DNA from 4 places in the Collibacillus ludicampi genome. Region 3 is predicted to be linked to each of the others. Evidence: predicted binding sites of a transcription regulator. Region 3 holds the regulator's gene; each other region holds the start of a gene.
What was found. Region 3 encodes Rex, which represses fermentation and respiration genes when NADH is low (regulators of the CRP and FNR family bind a similar motif). Its sites were predicted from a motif close to TTGTGAAATATTTCACAA; they were not measured.

Region 1 (4,217 bases), 1.7 Mb from region 3:
GCTGGCTGATGCACGCGCAGTCGCTCACCTGGGTAAGGGAGCGGCAGACGCGATCTATGAGATTGAGATTGCGAATATCCGCATGCACGGAGACGGTGATTCCGTTCTCTTGCAACGGATCGCAATGTGGCGAGAGGATGCGCATCTTGCAGTCGATGGGATTTTGGCGAAAACGAATTTGATTGTCTGAACTCCTTGGCGATCGTGCAATGTCAAAAATGAAAAGACGATCTGGAAAATGAGGTGGAAGGATGGCCAAGCAGGTTCTTGGCGTACCGGTGAAGCAAAATCAAATCATTGAACTCGATATCCATGGGATGAGTCATGAAGGGGAAGGCGTCGGCAAGTACGAAGGATTTACCGTGTTTGTAGCGGGCGCTCTTACGGGAGAGCGGGTGCGCGTAAAAATCATGAAGGTACATAAAAGCTTTGCCGTGAGTCGGCTGCTTGAGGTCGTCGCCCCGAGCGATGTGCGTATGGATCCTCCTTGCCCCATTTATCACCAATGTGGCGGATGCCATCTCCAACATGTGAGCTATGAGGCGCAATTGGTTCATAAACGACAGATTGTCGTCGATGCACTGGAGCGGATCGGGAAGCTTAGCCATGTGCTTGTACATCCCACTTTAGGAATGAAGGAACCTTGGAAGTATCGCAACAAATCCCAGGTTCCAGTGAGTCTCGTGAACGGACACGTCGTGGCAGGTTTTTATGCGCCAAGAACCCATGAAATCATCGATATGGAAGGATGCCCGATTCAGCATCCCTATGCGGATGATATACTCAAAACGGTCAAACAAGCGATCGCTGAACTGGGAGTTGTGCCTTATGATGAGATCGGTCACAAAGGATTGATCCGCCATATCGTCTCTCGCATCGGCTTCTTTACAGGCGAAACGATGGTTGTTCTCGTGACCAATGGGCGCTATTTGCCCAAGAAAGACCGATTGATTGAGCGGTTACGACGAGAAATTCCACATCTAGTCTCAATCGTGCAGAATATCAATACGGCAAAGACGAACGTGATTTTCGGACAGGAATCGATCACCTTATGGGGAAAAGATACGATCACCGATTACATCGGGGACATCCAGTTTGAAATTTCTCCGCGATCCTTTTTCCAAGTGAATCCTGTACAAACGCGCGTTTTGTATGAAAAAGCACTCGAATACGCGCAATTGACAGGAGTGGAAGAAGTAATTGACGCATATTGCGGGATCGGAACGATCTCCCTATTTCTAGCGAAAAAGGCGAGGCACGTCTATGGGGTCGAAGTCATTCCTGAAGCGATCGAAGATGCGAAGAAAAACGCCGAGCGAAACGGTATTTCGAACGTTGATTTTATCGTGGGCAAAGCGGAAGAAGTCATCCCATTTTTGAACAAAGATAAAGGGGTTTCCGCAGACGTCGTGGTCGTCGATCCTCCTCGCAAAGGATGTGACGAAGCTCTTTTGCAGACGATCGCAACGATGCGTCCGGAGCGGGTCGTTTATGTAAGTTGTAACCCGAGCACGTTGGCCAGAGACTTACGATACTTGGAGGATCACGGGTATCAAACTCTCGAGGTACAACCGGTGGACATGTTCCCGCAAACCTATCATGTGGAAGCTGTAGTATCGATTGTACGAAATGACTAAGTAAAGGTTTCCAGAATCTAGCAGAATAGTTCCCTCACTCACTGGGAACCTCATCATTCTCGAATTGGTATTAAATTCTCGTTGGCATCTTTTTAAGCTTGCTGAATTTACCATGGGTTTGTTACAATCAATCCGAGTATTTTGGAGGGCGAATCCATTGGAATGGGATCCCCATCAAAAGAAAGGATGGATCCAAGTCATGCTGCAGTATCTTCCCTACATAAACGAGGCTTGTATTTTGTTAAGTGCGACTTTCATGGCCATCGGGTGGAGGTTCATTCGTAAGAAGCAGATTGAAATCCATAAGCGTTTCATGATCCTGGGGTCGGTTTTCGCAGTTCTGTTTTTCACAGGCTATGCTTTGAGAACAGTACTGGTTGGGACAACGGCATTTGGCGGACCGGAACACCTGCGATTGCCGTATGAAATCTTTTTGCAAATGCATTCCACACTTGCCACTGTTGCAGCAATCTTGGGCATACTGGTATTACGGCTGGCATTCAAACGAAACTTTTCGAAACACCGGAAATTAGGCCCCTGGGCTGTATCCATCTGGTTTATCACGGTTGCAAGTGGACTTGTCGTATTTCTCCTGCTTTATGTCATTTTCCCATCGGGGCCGACGACGAAAGTATTCGGGTCATGATGCGGAAGCAGTCAAGCAACAATTTTCTGAAAGGATCATGACATTTTCATGAGACGATCATGACATCTTTATGACACTTTAATAATCTTATTGAAGGGTTTAATTTTGTGTGATAACTTTCACATGAGATCTACGAGTGTGTGAACTTTAAACGAACTCGTAGTTTTGGCTCGTTGAGTCAAATCAGACCACTTCATGTGGAATGTTAGAAGAAAGGAGAGAGACCAATGAAGCAAAGAAGGCTGTTGAATTTTGTGAAACTTGCTGTTTTGTCAGCACTGACAGCCGTATTCATGGCAGGATGCTCACCTGATGAATATATGGTACTTCATCCTGCGGGGCCGGTCGCGCGTACCGAGTATGATTTAATCGTGCTTTCAACCATACTGGTCGCGATCGTCATCATTCCTGTCATGGCGATTCTCGCATATATCGTCTATCGTTACAGGGATGTACCGGGGAACAAAGCGCCCTATATGCCGGAATGGGCGGACAGCAAAGTCCTTGAGATCATCTGGTGGGGGATCCCGATCGTCATCATCTTGCTTCTTGCTGTTCCGACGGCGAAAACGACATTCGCCTTGACCAAGCCGCCGGTGCAGGATGTGAAACCGGTTACCATTCAGGTGACATCCTTGAACTGGAAATGGTTATTTACTTATCCCGATCAAAAGGTGGCAACCGTCAACTATGTCGAAATCCCGGCGGGCGTTCCCGTTCAGTTTGTATTAACCTCGGATTCGCCGATGAACTCGTTCTGGATTCCGCAACTGGGCGGACAAGAGTATACGATGCCCGGTATGGCGATGAGGCTCTGGTTGCAAGCGGATAAGCCGGGCGAGTATTTCGGAAGCGGGGCGAGCTTTACAGGTGAAGGTTTTGCGCACATGCAATTCAAAGTGATTGCAAAGCCGCAGTCCGAGTTCAATGCATGGGTGACGCAAGCGAAACAAACGTCACCTGGTTTGACGAAAGACGGGTATGAGAAGCTGAAGCAACCAAGCGTCTTAAGTAACACTCTGACATACTCGTCATATCCACAAGGACTTTTTGAAGAAATCGTCGATAAAAACGGTGGAGAATATATGAACCACGATTTCATGGGCAATGAGCAAAAGGATCAAAGCGGAAACATGAATCATGATATGCAAAACCATCAGATGTCAGACTCCATGAGTCACTAAAACGACTTAAGGAAGGGGGAGAACCATGTCTAGCATAAAAGATTTCGCGTCCCACTTTTTCGTCACGGGAGACCCGTTGATTTACGGTGCGGACGTTTCTATCGTTTTAGTCAGCCTTGCGATTGTCTTCGTACTTACGTATTACAAGAAATGGGGTTGGCTGTGGCGCGAGTGGTTGACCACGGTTGACCATAAAAAAATCGGTATCATGTATATGATCGCTGCTCTTCTGATGCTGTTCCGCGGCGGTGTCGACGCTCTCTTGATGCGTATGCAGTTGGCATGGCCAAACGTGCATTTTCTTAAATCCGAGCATTACAACGAGATTTTTACCACGCACGGAACGATCATGATCCTGTTTATGGCGATGCCCCTGATTTTCGCCATGATGAATATCGCAGTTCCGCTTCAAATCGGGGCTCGTGACGTCGCGTACCCCTATTTGAACGCGATCAGTTTTTGGTTGTTCTTCTTTGGAGCGATGCTCCTCAACCTGTCGTTCGTGATCGGTGGTTCTCCGAATTCGGGTTGGACCGCTTATCCACCATTATCAGGACTGGAATTTAACCCTGGACCCGGTGAAAACTTCTATCTGCTTTCCCTTTCGATATCGGGGATCGGCAGTTTGGCGACAGGTATCAACTTTCTTGTGACGATCTTAAAAATGCGGGCACCCGGCATGAAATTGATGTATATGCCGCTCTTTACTTGGTCTGTGCTTGCTACTTGTATTATCATCATTATCGCGTT
Region 2 (4,217 bases), 1.7 Mb from region 3:
TGCCTTTGCCTTCCGTTTGTTTCAGCAATTCTTCTAAGGCAAATAAATTATGACCGGTTACGACGATACATTTCCCTTCGATTTTATTTTGCGTGACAGTAATAGGCTGAGGGATACCAAACCGTTCTGTATGTGCACGATCCAGCAAATCCATCACTTTGATTGCGGCTGAACCCACTTTCATGGCCATATCAATATGCTCTTGTAAATTAAAGTTTACATTTGTTAATGTGAAGTATAAAGCCTCATGTGTAATCGCATCAACTTCGGGATCCGTGTATCCCAATTCCCTTGCATGCGTTGCATATGCAGCGATTCCTTTAAGAGCAAATATAATCGTATCTTGTATGCTTGCCAGATCTTCATTTTTCCCACATACGCCGACAACTTTGCAACCGCCAATCGCTGTTTGCTCACATTGATAACAAAACACGGATATGGCCTCCTTATCCTAATAATTCTTTTGGATGTAACTCCTCTTGTTTTATCTCTGTGTCTATATCCATTATTCTTTGAAATCAGTGGTTCTGGTGTGATAAGAATCACACTTTGTGATCTGTTTCACAAACTAGACAAAATTCAGCAAAGAAAGAGCCTGTTTCAAAAAAGTGATTGAACCAGGCTCTTTTTTGAGGCTATTGATTCTATTGTTTGTGGAGTCTATTGACACCCGGTCGGAACATGATTGTTTTTCGAGAAAAGATATAATTTACAATTGTTTTTCCTCATTCACTTTGCGAGCGACCTCATTTTTATCCTCTTCCGACATGACACTGCTCGCCATAGGGAATAATACGTTGTCTTCTTTCATGATATGTGCCCGTAATACACTTTCCAACGGCTTGAACGCCTGTACTACGTCGGACTCACTGCCCTTATGATTTTTCAAATCTTGAAGACGCTTCCGAAAGGTCTCGTGGTTGTCCCGGATGATCTTGTGTTCGGAAAGCATGACCGCGATCGGGCCTGCATTTGTCCCGATATATTTCCCCAAAAGCGGAAATAAGATTTCCTCTTCGTAACGAAAATGTTTGTTAAGCTCTTCATGAACCATTTTGTCTGCTAGGTCGTAGGTTTCAGCATGATAACCGCCTGCCGTCCGGTCTAACACTTCCAGCAGTTCCGCATGTTCTTCGACAAACGACCATAATTGCGGGGAGACAGCCGCTTTCGCGTTCGAACTGTTCTCAACACTTTTTCTTGGTTCGCTTCCTATTTCCTGATTGGATACTGGACTCGGGGTGAGTACCAGCACCACCAGACTTTCCTCGATCGCTTCGATCGAGTGCTCTACATGTTTTTCGAGGCTTACCATATCGCCAGATTGTAGGATCACTTCTTCGTTTGCCTTGAATCGGATTTTACCCTGCAGCACGAATACCAAAATATCACTGGATGTCTTATGTTTCTCCAGAACCTTCCCTTTCGAAAAGGAGAATTGAACCACTTTTGACACCCCGTTATCCAACACGGGTCGGATAAACGATTCCGTAAAGTTTAAATGATAGACTTTCATCTGAATCCTCCTTTGAAGCGTGTCGATGGTTTTCTGGCTTTCGATTCGGCTTCAACCCGAATGTTGACTACACGCATGGGTATGAAAGGCATCGTATTATCAGTTTTCCTCCATAATAAACATTGATAATTTAACCTATCGCGAGTGATTCCCAGGAGTGTCAAAAGGTTGTTATTGCCCTGATACAAGTTCAAAAAGTACTGACTGTGAAGGCAGTACTCGATACGCGAACCGAATCGGAAGCTTTGTACATTCATAATAGAGTGGGGAAATCATCCGAGTTGTGATATAAATCACAATCAACTTTCAATGTAGCCCTCCATGCCGCAAGCGACGGCGCCATCAGAAGATGATAAGTTTCTTGTGTGGGAAGAGAGATTTAAGCTGCCTAATGCAACGGAGTATCTTTTGGGTGGGTTGTATCGCTTTGCAGCGCAGAGGTGAGTTGAAGGTCGTTCCGCTTCCTTAAACCGTTCAAGAGGCCATATGCTTTGCGCATAATAGCGACCTTGGAGGTCGTCTTGCAACATTTGTTTATTATTCCATGCAAGACGACCTCCACGGAGCATGAGCGCAAAGCATATGCCTCAATGACGACCTTCATCGAACCCAAGCGCAAAGCGATACACCCACCCAAGCACTCATTTTGAAGCAGCCTCAACCTCACGTTAAAGGTTTAGGCTGCTTATGTGTAGACTGAATGAAACGATCCTCCCCATAGATAACTCCCTTACCGTACGCATCTTTGAAAATGAATATTTAGCTGTTCAAAACTTCATATGAGAATCAATCATGCAATGAGTTTCGCATAACAATGAATAACAAGACTTTTGTGAGAGGTGTTCCTCCATGAAACCGATTCTCGGGATCCTCTCTGTATGGCAGGGGGATGAAAGTAAAGACCGTCCTTTCGGTTTACAGACCTCGTTCTTTGAAGCGATCCATAAGGCTGCATACTCATTAGGAATTGGTTGTTACGTTTTTTTTCCTCAAGATCTGGGCAACACAAACGGAAAACTACGTGCGTACTCCTTTCAAGGCAACACATGGATTGAATCTTTTGTCCCATTCCCGCATGTGGTTTACGATCGAATTCCGTTACGTTCTCTTGAAACTGATCCCGATTACATCAATTTCAAACGATCCATTCTCAAGTATACGGGTGGACGAATGTTCAATCGTACCGGGTTTTTCTCCAAATGGCAGATTTACTCCCAATGTAAGAAAGATCTCCCTAAAGACTTGCTCCTTCCTAAAACCGAGATGGTCGTTAAAGCTCAAAGCGTCATTCGGAGAGCATCTGACTGGGAAGAGGTTTGGTTAAAGCCGGATGCAGGAAGCTTGGGGAGAGGTGTTTATCGTCTGGTTAAGGAACCGTTTGGCTTTACTCTGGAATCCAGTGATCATTCTTCAATGGATCAACTAGGAGAAACGGAATTGGTATCCTTCTTGAAAGAACTGCTATCGACCGAGCATTATCTCATACAACAGGGGATTTCACGTGCTGAGTACAACCGCCATCCCTTTGATATTCGCATCTTGGTTCAAAAAAACGGCAACGGAAAATTTGTGATCACCAATCAATTCGCTCGTCTTGCCGCTCACGGACAAATCGTTTCCAACATACATGCGGGGGCTAACGGACATCCCCTAAAAGATTTACTCACTCAAGCCGAACGAAGCACGTTACGCAAACATGCACTTGCTTGTGCCCATCATCTCGATTCTGTTCTTCCGGGGACTATAGGGGAATTAGGGCTTGATATGATTCTTGACCGAAACAGGCGTTTCTGGTTTCTCGAAGCAAATGCCAAGCCTTTTTTAAAGATGGAAGAAGCCGATCCACGTTCTCAAAAGATAGCGAAGAGAATTGTTGAGTTTGCCATCTATTTATGCAAACAACCGCCTAAATACACATCAAATTTACTAAAAAAGGAAAGGAAAAATCGACAACGAAAAAAATTACTCCTCGATCAAGACCGAAGCTCTATCCGCACGCTTCGATAGGTCATTAAGAATGGAGAGAAACTTATTCGCTTCACGAGTAACATGATCGGCCAGTATTGGATTGATCAGACTTAAAACTTTGCATTGTCGGATCAGATCACGTGCATCTTTCTTAAAGTTACGCAGATCGGTGGTTGCCGACTGAACATCTCCCGTGAAGCGGGTGAGTGTTTGGAAGAACGAAGGTTCTGTCTGCTTCACCATAGATTCGAGATCGCGAGCTTGGGCTAACAGTTGATCAAACTCATCAGAGAATGTGCTTGCGACTGTCACCAGCTTTCTCTCCGATGGATCGAGTAACGAGGCAATAAATTTACTATGGTCGGCCATGATCCGAAGCCAAAATACATTTTCATCTACAATCTTATCTGCAAGAGGTTCGGACTTCCCTGCATTCAGATTTTCAAGTGTGAGAACAAAATACCCGGCTTCGCGGGCAGTGTGATCAATGAGTAGTGGAAAGTTAAAGCCCCTGATTTTGCAAGTGATGATCAACAAGAGAACTTTTGACTTGAAGTCTCGAAAGCGTCTCGTCAATGAAATGCTCCCCTCATTGAATCGGCGTACAACATCGGCATCCAGGCGCAACGATCTTGTTTCCGTCAATCGCCTGTCAAACATGTCGAAGAACTGATCCGCCTCCCGGATTAAATCCTTATCGTTTCGATCAAATCCTTCAGACATGAACAGCGCA
Region 3 (4,217 bases):
TCTGTCCCGTCTTTATGATCATTATGAAGAGCGTCCTGCCCAGTTATCCATGATTCGCATGGTCGCACGTGCCTTTCAGGAACGAAAACACGGGATGATTGAAGCGGGGACGGGGACGGGCAAATCGCTCGCCTATCTGGTTCCAGCCATCTATTATGCGAAGACAAGTGGCCAGCGTGTCATCGTCGCAACGCATACAATCAATCTACAGGAACAATTAAAAGAGCGGGATATCCCCTTATTGAAGAAAATTCTTGATTTTCCTTTTGAAATATCCGTTTTTAAAGGGCGCAATAATTATGTCTGCATGCGTAAAGTCGCGACGGGCATCAATAGCTTGGGCTTGATGGACGACAGGGAGGAGCGCAAATTCTTCCTTCGCATGTTAACGTGGTTGATTGAAACGGAAGCGGGGGATCGGGAGGAACTCACGTTATACGGCCAGCAGGCGGAACATTGGCATCGCGTGATGAGTGATGCCAATTCCTGTATCAACAAACAGTGTCCCTGGTTCAAAAACTGTTATTATCATAAAGCGAAGGCACGAGCGCAACAGTCAGATGTGGTGATCACGAACCATTCGCTTATTTTTACGGATATCAAAGCGGAACATAACGTCTTGCCGGGTTTTACGCATCTTGTCATCGATGAAGCCCATCATTTGGAAGATGAAGCCACACGCCATTTAGGGGACGAGGCGAATTATTTTCAATTGACAGGCGCGTTGAATCGTTTGGCGCGCGATCATAAAAACGGACTTCTCGTACAACTGCAAAAATATATTTTGTCTGAAGGAGAAGGAAGTATGTTTTCTTCCCTGCTCGGCCCGATCGAACGGATGCGCGAGCAGGTTTCGGTCGTGCGCACACATGTGGAGGAATTGTTTCGTCTCATTCATACCTTTACGTTACAGCATGCCTCAAATCAAGACGCGGGTCGTTTCGTTCTCCGCATCCGTGGAGAATTTGTAGAGAAAGAGGAATGGGAAGGAATTCTTTCCGCTTTCTCGAACTTTCAAACCGAAGTCACCACCTTGCGAAACACGATGAAAAAGTTGGAAGATCAGTTGGACGACTTGCCTACCGACGATTTAATTATAGGAATGGTTACCGATATTACGGGCCAAGTGAGAGAAGTGGATCGCCAGTGGTCAACGATGGCCAAATTTTTTAAAGGTGCAGGAGAGGAACAAAATGCGGTTCTATGGATTGAGGCGGAAGAGAAAAGCACAAGGCCCGTCGCTTATCTCTATACGGCGCCGATTCATGTAGGGCCTCTGTTACACGAGTTTCTTTATAATAAAAAAGAGTCGGTGGTTCTGACATCCGCCACGCTGACAGTGAATCAGACTTTCAAGTATGTGGCGGATCGTTTGGGTTTAACGGCGAGTGAGGAGAATGGCAGGCTCTTGACACTTGCTCTGGAATCGCCGTTTGATTATAAAAAACAGGCATTGTTGTGTGTTCCGTCCGATGTGATGCCAGTACGCGACGTTCCGGAAGAATCGTTTGTCGCCTCTTTGAGCGAGTCGATCACTGCGCTCGCCAGGATCTCGCAGGGAAGGATGCTGGTATTGTTTACATCGCACCGCATGTTACGCGATACGTATTTGTTGGTCAAGCCGAAGCTTGCGGAACACGGGATTCAGTTATACGCGCACGGAATCGACAGTTCTTCCAGACATCGCTTAGTGGCCGAATTCCAAAGGCATCCTCGCGCAGTTCTCTTTGGTGCAAACTCCTTTTGGGAAGGGGTGGATATTCCAGGTGAAGATTTGTCTTGTTTGGTCATCGTGCGTTTGCCTTTCTGGCCCCCGAACCACCCTGTAGTCGCCGCACGTACGGAAGCGCTGGAAGCGGCGGGAAAGAACGCATTTATGAGCTATTCGGTTCCTCAGGCGATCGTTCGATTCAAACAAGGGTTTGGCCGACTCATTCGCTCCAAACGAGATGTCGGGGCGATCGTCGTCTATGATCGGCGCATCATTGATGCTAGATATGGCAGGCATTTTATCCGTTCGCTTCCGGGGCCTTGGTTTTATCAAGGGACAGAGCGCGAAATCTGGAAAGTGATTTACAATTGGTTGAAGAAAAAAGAGGTCGAGTCTCACGAACATTAATTACAGATCAACAGGAATTACCTTTGTTATAAAGAAATATATAAAATAATAAAAAAGGGGGGGAATCATCTGCAACAAAAAAAAATCAAGATCTCTGAAGCTGTCGTTGGTAGATTACCTATTTATTTACGTTACTTACAACATTTGCAAGATATGAATATTAAAAAAGTTTCCTCTCATGAACTAGGGCAAAAGTTAGATATGAACCCGGCCCAAATTCGCAAAGACTTGGCTTATTTCGGCGAGTTTGGGAGGAAAGGGATTGGTTATGAAGTATCCTATTTAATATCGAAAATCAAAGAGATTTTAAAGATTAACCGGCATATAAATGTCGGCCTCGTCGGGGCGGGCCATCTTGGGATTGCATTGTCAAACTATAACCGATTCACCCGTGAAAAGCTGTCGATTGCCGCCATCTTCGACGCGGATCCAAACAAATGGGGGATGTCGGTTGGTCATCTGAAAGTACAACCGGTCTCCGAGTTACAGGAGACTGTCAAAGAGAAAGATATAAAAATGGGAATTATTACGGTACCTGCTACCGAAGCGCAGAAAGTCGTCGATCAATTGATCGCTGCAGGAGTTACTGCGATCTTAAACTTTGCTCCCGCAACGTTAAAGGTACCTTCACACGTCCATCTACGGAACGCGGATTTGACAACTGAATTACAATCACTCGCGTATTATGTGGATTAACAGACAGGCCACCCACCATCGGTTGGGAGTGGCCTGTTATTATTTTTCTCGTTCTCGCGCAAGATAAACGTACAAAACTACTTGATGAGAACGGGGGATCTTTCATGCATACGATGTGGAAAGGATCGATCTCTTTTGGGTTAGTGAATGTACCGATTAAGATGTATGCGGCTACCGAGAACAAAGATGTGACTTTCCGTTATCTTCATAAAGAATGCCATACACCGATCAAATATGTCCGCATGTGTCCAAATTGTAACCGAGAAGTCGAATGGGATGAGATCGTGAAAGGTTATGAATATCAGCCTGGGCAGTATATACTTTTTGAAGAAGAAGAGCTGAAGGAATTGGCGCCCGGAAAGGAGAAAACGATCAATATCGTTGAATTTGTTGATCTGAAAGAAATCGATCCTATTTTTTTTGACAAAAGTTATTATCTGGTATCCGATGAAACGGGCAATAAAGCTTACTCGCTTCTGCGGAATGCGATGCGGGAAACGGGCAAAATAGCGGTCGCCCGCATGACACTGAGAACCAAGCAGAATCTCTGTGTGATTCGCTGTTATGAAAACGTATTGGTTCTGGAATCGATTTTCTATCCGGATGAAGTGCGGTCTACCGCTTTGCTTCCGCAACTACCTGAAGTTTCGATTGAAGAAAAAGAGATGCAAATGGCGACTCAATTGATCGAACAATTATCCGTTCCTTTCGATCCGACAAAGTATACGGATGATTATCGTAATCGCCTTCTCGAAGCGAAGGTGCAAGGACAAGAAATCGAAGTGACTCCGGAACCCGCACAGGGGCGCGTGGTCGATCTGATGAAAGTGTTGCAAGAAAGTTTGCAACAAACGCGCGGACGTAAGCCTGAAGATCAATCCCAATGGCAAAAAGCGGTCGGCGATGAACAAGAAGGGAAGCAACCGCGCCGCAGGAGAAGGCGAGCGAATACATAAATACATCTTATTTTAATTGTCCCCTTATTTTACATTCCCGCACAGGTACTTCGATAAACCCTTGGATGGAAGGTTGACGTAGGGAACGACCTTCCTTCCATTCCGAATATTTTATTTTCACTGTAATAACCGGTTGAACCCAGAATGCATCCGAATATCTTTCCGGTTTGTTGACAAAAGGGCGTTCTTTGACGACGAGCGGTTTTAAGATTTCAGTCAGAGCTCTCCATTCCTCGCGAGATATCTTCCCGGTTCCCGTGTGGCCGATGTACCAGAGGTTTTCTTCATCGTCGTAGAGTCCTAACAAAACGGAATTGACAACTCCGCCGCTTAACGTGAAGCCGCCGATAACCGCATGGAGATCCCGATAATTTTTGATCTTCAGCCAAAGATCTTTCTTCTCTCCGATTACATAGGGAGAATCCGCTCTCTTAGCTACGATTCCT
Region 4 (4,217 bases), 520 kb from region 3:
GGAGGCCTATCGATTCTGACGGATTCGGTTTCGTCGCCGGTATCCCGCCCCAGCATGCGCAATCGCCGATAGCAACAACAAACTGGGCTTTTTGGGCGAATTCCCATATCCAATCTTTTTTCGGGCGATCCATGAGCATGTCGTAGTGCCCCGTTCCATTCGGCCCTTGAATGATCGTCCCTTCAACAACAAAGATATCTAACGGGATTTCGTCATTTAGGATTTGATCGAACAAACGGCGCACTTGGTCGCCGAATTCCATAGACAAAGAATGATGATAGAGGATATTGATACCGAAATCAGTGACTAAATCAATCACTGTCGGCTCTTCAGCATTTAAAAACGATTGGGTGTTTCCATTGCACGCACCGCCGTGCATCCAAAGGACATTCGCCACTTCCTCCACCTCCAAAAACACGAGTTCTATGAGTCAAATGTGATGCGAATTGTTGTATCGATTGGATGATCGATTACGAGGAACCGACCGTTTTTTCGAACGCTTCTTTGGCAGCCTCCAAACGGGATATCCACTCGTCGATCCCTTCTCCCGTGCGGACAGAAACTTCAAGAATGGGGATACCTGGTCTTACCTCGTTCAACGCTTCATTGAAACGATCCCGTTGAAATCCCACCGCTTCGGCCAAGTCAATCTTGGTAATAACCGCCACATCGGCGCTGTTCACGATGGTAGGATATTTCACCGGCTTGTCTTCGCCTTCCGTCACAGAAAAGAGAACAACGCGCTGATTTTCCCCTAAATCGTAACTCGCAGGACATACGAGATTGCCAACGTTTTCGATAAAGAGAAAATCGATATCTTCTAAGTTCCATCCTTCTAAGGATCTTTCAATCATGTCCGCCTCAAGGTGACAAACTGTACCCGTGGTGATTTGACGTACTTTCGCTCCGCTTTGACGCAAACGTTCCGCATCGTTTTCTGTGGCTAAATCACCGACCAACGCTGCCACACCATACCGTTCACCAAGGCGAGTCAACATTTCTGTAAGCAGCGTCGTTTTTCCCGCTCCCGGGCTTGAGACCAAATTGACGACGTAGACACCGGTCTCACGAAACCGCTTTCGTAACTCCCGAGCAAGGAGATCGTTTTTCTTAAGGACGTTCTGGCGAATTTCAACAATTCGGGGGTTTAGCGTCATCTGCTGCATCTCCTTCGCCTCCCTCCAAGGAATATAATTCCAACTCGCGCCCCTCGAGCACTTGACCTGTTCTCGTTCCACACACAGGGCATCGCATAGGAAACGGTTCAGGCAACTTATGCGCTTCTTGGCAATCAGGACAGAATACTTTTACAGGAACATCCTCAATCACAAGCCTCGCCCCTTCAAGAGGCGTCCCCTGGATGACCACATCGAAGGAAAATTCCAAGGCTTCTTTGACCACACCTGACAAGGCACCGAGTTTCAAGTAAAGGGCTTTTACCCGTTTCATCCGCGCATTTTCTGCTGTTTCGACGGCTATCTCAACCAAGCTATGGGCGATGGACAGTTCATGCATCGGCAAGCTCCTTCGATATATGTCTCGCGAAATTGAGAACAAAATTGAGCGCCGGTTGCACCTCCGGATCACCCAATGTCCGCATGAGTCCGAGAAGCCCCACCCGTTTTATGCCTGTCTGTGCCGTTTCTGTAGAGGCTTGGATCATAGAACGAGACACTTTTCCAAGCATTTGTACCGAACGCACGTCAAGGACATCGGATTTGAATAACTCTTGAACTTGAGGTGAATCGAGAAACTCCTGCATTCGACGCACGGCGGTAAAGGCGAGCTCAAAGCGCGAAACGTATTCGGGCTTGGACAAGCTTTCTCGTAAAGTAACGACGAGATCGTTGATTGAATCAGCGATTTCAGGCCCGCGACGAAGGAAATTTTCTAACATATCGAGGAGAAACGTTACATGCTCGAGCTTGTCGAGTAGGCGAACCAGTTTCTCAATCGTTTGCGGATCCGCAAGTTTTTCTACCAACAATTGATCGATCGGCGCCTCCACGACCGCCCCTTTCCCCATTTCCACCATGAGACCCCCTCCTTTCGTGAAAAACGAAGAGATAAGAAGCGTGTCTTTTTAGGTACGTTACCGCTTTCCTCTCTCACCCTTCATTCACATATTTTCTTAATAAAACCTTAATAAGTATGGATAAATTTACGTGTAGTTAAAATTCTATCACACAAAAATCTGACTCGTCAATTAATTCAGATGAGTGCGCTATTATACGTAAAAACGGGTTCACAATCGCTGAACACGCGGAGCGGTACATCAGAAAAGATAGGATTGCTATAGAACAACCAAGTCGGTTGAGAATTTCTAATAACGATAAGGAATATTTAATCTGGCTGAACGGGTAAAAAGAGGTATGAATGGTGGAGAGAAAAAATGTATAAATGAAGCGCGGGAGAAAGCCGTATTCTCCAGGTCATGAAAATAAAAAAGCCCTGCTTCAATCCTCAGACGATAAAGATAAGAAGCAGGTACTCGCTGAATTTATCGAACGCATTTTCGTTCTGCCAAATCCCGAAAACGACGGGACTTACGACATTGAGTATAATGCAGGGGGTTCAGTGGTGGAGGCGAGGCGTACCCTTGACCCCTACTCCCCCTCCACTTATTAGCAAAGAGGGAGAATATTAGCTTCTCTTTAATTTTGGCGGTAGACGTTTCGGCATGACCTTCCCTTCCGTGATCTCATACCACCCCGGAGACAAGCGTTTTCCCCTGTGCTGTATGATCACCTCTCCTTTTTTCACCTTCACGTGCGCTGGCACCCTCAACTCCAGCTGTGTCACCCGGCCCTTCGCTGGCAGACTGGCGACCCGACCATCTTCTACGAGAGACACCCGCGCACTCCACGAGACCGATTCCGGTCGTCCTTTCGGATTCGGGCGAGATTCCCAGCCGTCATGAACCTTTGAGCGAAACAGGTATCTCACAAAGTCATACAAGTAAAGCACCACGGTTTTTCCCGCCGGATCCAGCTTACTCAGCTGGTAGCCAATAATTCCGGCTACACCAAGGCCCAGGAGGAAAGGACCGAGAGGAATATAGTAACTGAGGAAAGGTCCAACAGTGATCGAACACGGCAACCATAAGACAGCCGTGAGGATCGCGGTATCTCCCGTAATTTGCATACCCCGAGGCAATCGGATTCGGTACCGCCCCTGCCCGATCGAGGACAGGGACGGACGGATACGATACAGGTTCCGATACGTACGATAGGCCATATTTTATCACTGTCCTGTTCCGGCTCCGCCACCGCCGCCACCCAGCTTACCTGCTGCGCCGCTGAAGATCGACTTGAAGATGTTGATCAGGCTGGCGGGGTCAATAATAAACCACAAAGCAATGCCAAATAGCATGAGAGTGGAAACCAATTGGGCGTATTCGTGACGGTGAAGCATTTTGATTAATCGGCCACCCATCATAACAAACAGAAGTATAACGAAAATACTCAGGATCAGCTTACCTAAGTTGTCAATAGGGCCAATTCCGGTTGTTGGCATGTATATTCACCTCTCATTTATCTCTCATTTATTAATAAAAGTTTGAATAGCAGACGGCATCAATTGGATGATTCCGTCTGTTATAGGTCTTAGCAATGGCAACTTCGTGACAACGGGGTGCAGATACAGTGTCAGTAACCAGAAACTACACAGGGTCATCACTCCTCTCAGCAAGGTTTCGGCAAATGACTCTACAGGGATGGATAGAAACCTCGGCAACAAGCGCACCCGAATGCGTAATGGCCACAGGAGTTCGACCCCTTCCTCGTTGAACAGATCTATCAGCGGGTGACTTGCATAGCCAATCCATATAGCCCAACGGATCATATCCGACAAAGGCAGGAGTTGCAACACTCCCCACAAACCAGCCAGAAACAAAAGTGAGTGGGTCAGGGTCCGATGTCGGATTCCCAGCCCACTTAACGCTATTGCAAGTGGCCATATCCTCTGTCCCACATAGGACTGGGGTTGATCTACGTCGGCCGCCGGTCCGGCGAAGTAGGCGCCTAATAGAGCCACCGCTGTCTGCCATGTGAGAACCGGCTGGTGCGTGTGTATTAACCACAACTCGGCACCAATGAGTGCGGCCACGTGATGAGTTTTATAAATCATTCCATCACCTCCATTCCCCCCTTACCCTGGCACCCCACCTATTCCTTGCGGAATCCTCGTCGATTGATCCAGTGCAACCGTTTCTGGGC

Region 1: the regulator Rex is predicted to act here: its motif matches at 2,391-2,408, upstream of DNHGIG_RS10060 (ubiquinol oxidase subunit II).
Region 2: the regulator Rex is predicted to act here: its motif matches at 1,798-1,815, upstream of DNHGIG_RS10180 (hemerythrin domain-containing protein).
Region 4: the regulator Rex is predicted to act here: its motif matches at 2,200-2,217, upstream of DNHGIG_RS16320 (helical membrane plugin domain-containing protein).

The regions. Positions count from the first base shown of each region.
Region 1 covers NZ_BOQE01000001.1:1,991,049-1,995,265, forward strand. Annotated here, with positions in the region: gene DNHGIG_RS10045 (cyclodeaminase/cyclohydrolase family protein) at 1-190, shown strand, start outside; gene rlmD (23S rRNA (uracil(1939)-C(5))-methyltransferase RlmD) at 252-1,637, shown strand; gene DNHGIG_RS10055 (DUF420 domain-containing protein) at 1,795-2,283, shown strand; gene DNHGIG_RS10060 (ubiquinol oxidase subunit II) at 2,511-3,467, shown strand; gene qoxB (cytochrome aa3 quinol oxidase subunit I) at 3,493-4,217, shown strand, end outside.
Region 2 covers NZ_BOQE01000001.1:2,017,118-2,021,334, forward strand. Annotated here, with positions in the region: gene hcp (hydroxylamine reductase) at 1-433, opposite strand, end outside; gene DNHGIG_RS10180 (hemerythrin domain-containing protein) at 710-1,516, opposite strand; gene DNHGIG_RS10185 (YheC/YheD family endospore coat-associated protein) at 2,366-3,523, shown strand; gene DNHGIG_RS10190 (DUF2935 domain-containing protein) at 3,479-4,217, opposite strand, start outside.
Region 3 covers NZ_BOQE01000001.1:3,730,283-3,734,499, reverse strand. Annotated here, with positions in the region: gene dinG (ATP-dependent DNA helicase DinG) at 1-2,119, shown strand, start outside; gene DNHGIG_RS18845 (redox-sensing transcriptional repressor Rex) at 2,189-2,815, shown strand; gene ku (non-homologous end joining protein Ku) at 2,920-3,771, shown strand; gene ligD (non-homologous end-joining DNA ligase) at 3,779-4,217, opposite strand, start outside.
Region 4 covers NZ_BOQE01000001.1:3,207,721-3,211,937, reverse strand. Annotated here, with positions in the region: gene DNHGIG_RS16335 (hydrogenase small subunit) at 1-397, opposite strand, end outside; gene hypB (hydrogenase nickel incorporation protein HypB) at 471-1,166, opposite strand; gene hypA (hydrogenase maturation nickel metallochaperone HypA) at 1,132-1,515, opposite strand; gene DNHGIG_RS16320 (helical membrane plugin domain-containing protein) at 1,508-2,035, opposite strand; gene DNHGIG_RS16315 (TcpE family conjugal transfer membrane protein) at 2,644-3,237, opposite strand; gene DNHGIG_RS16310 (hypothetical protein) at 3,244-3,516, opposite strand; gene DNHGIG_RS16305 (metal-dependent hydrolase) at 3,541-4,128, opposite strand.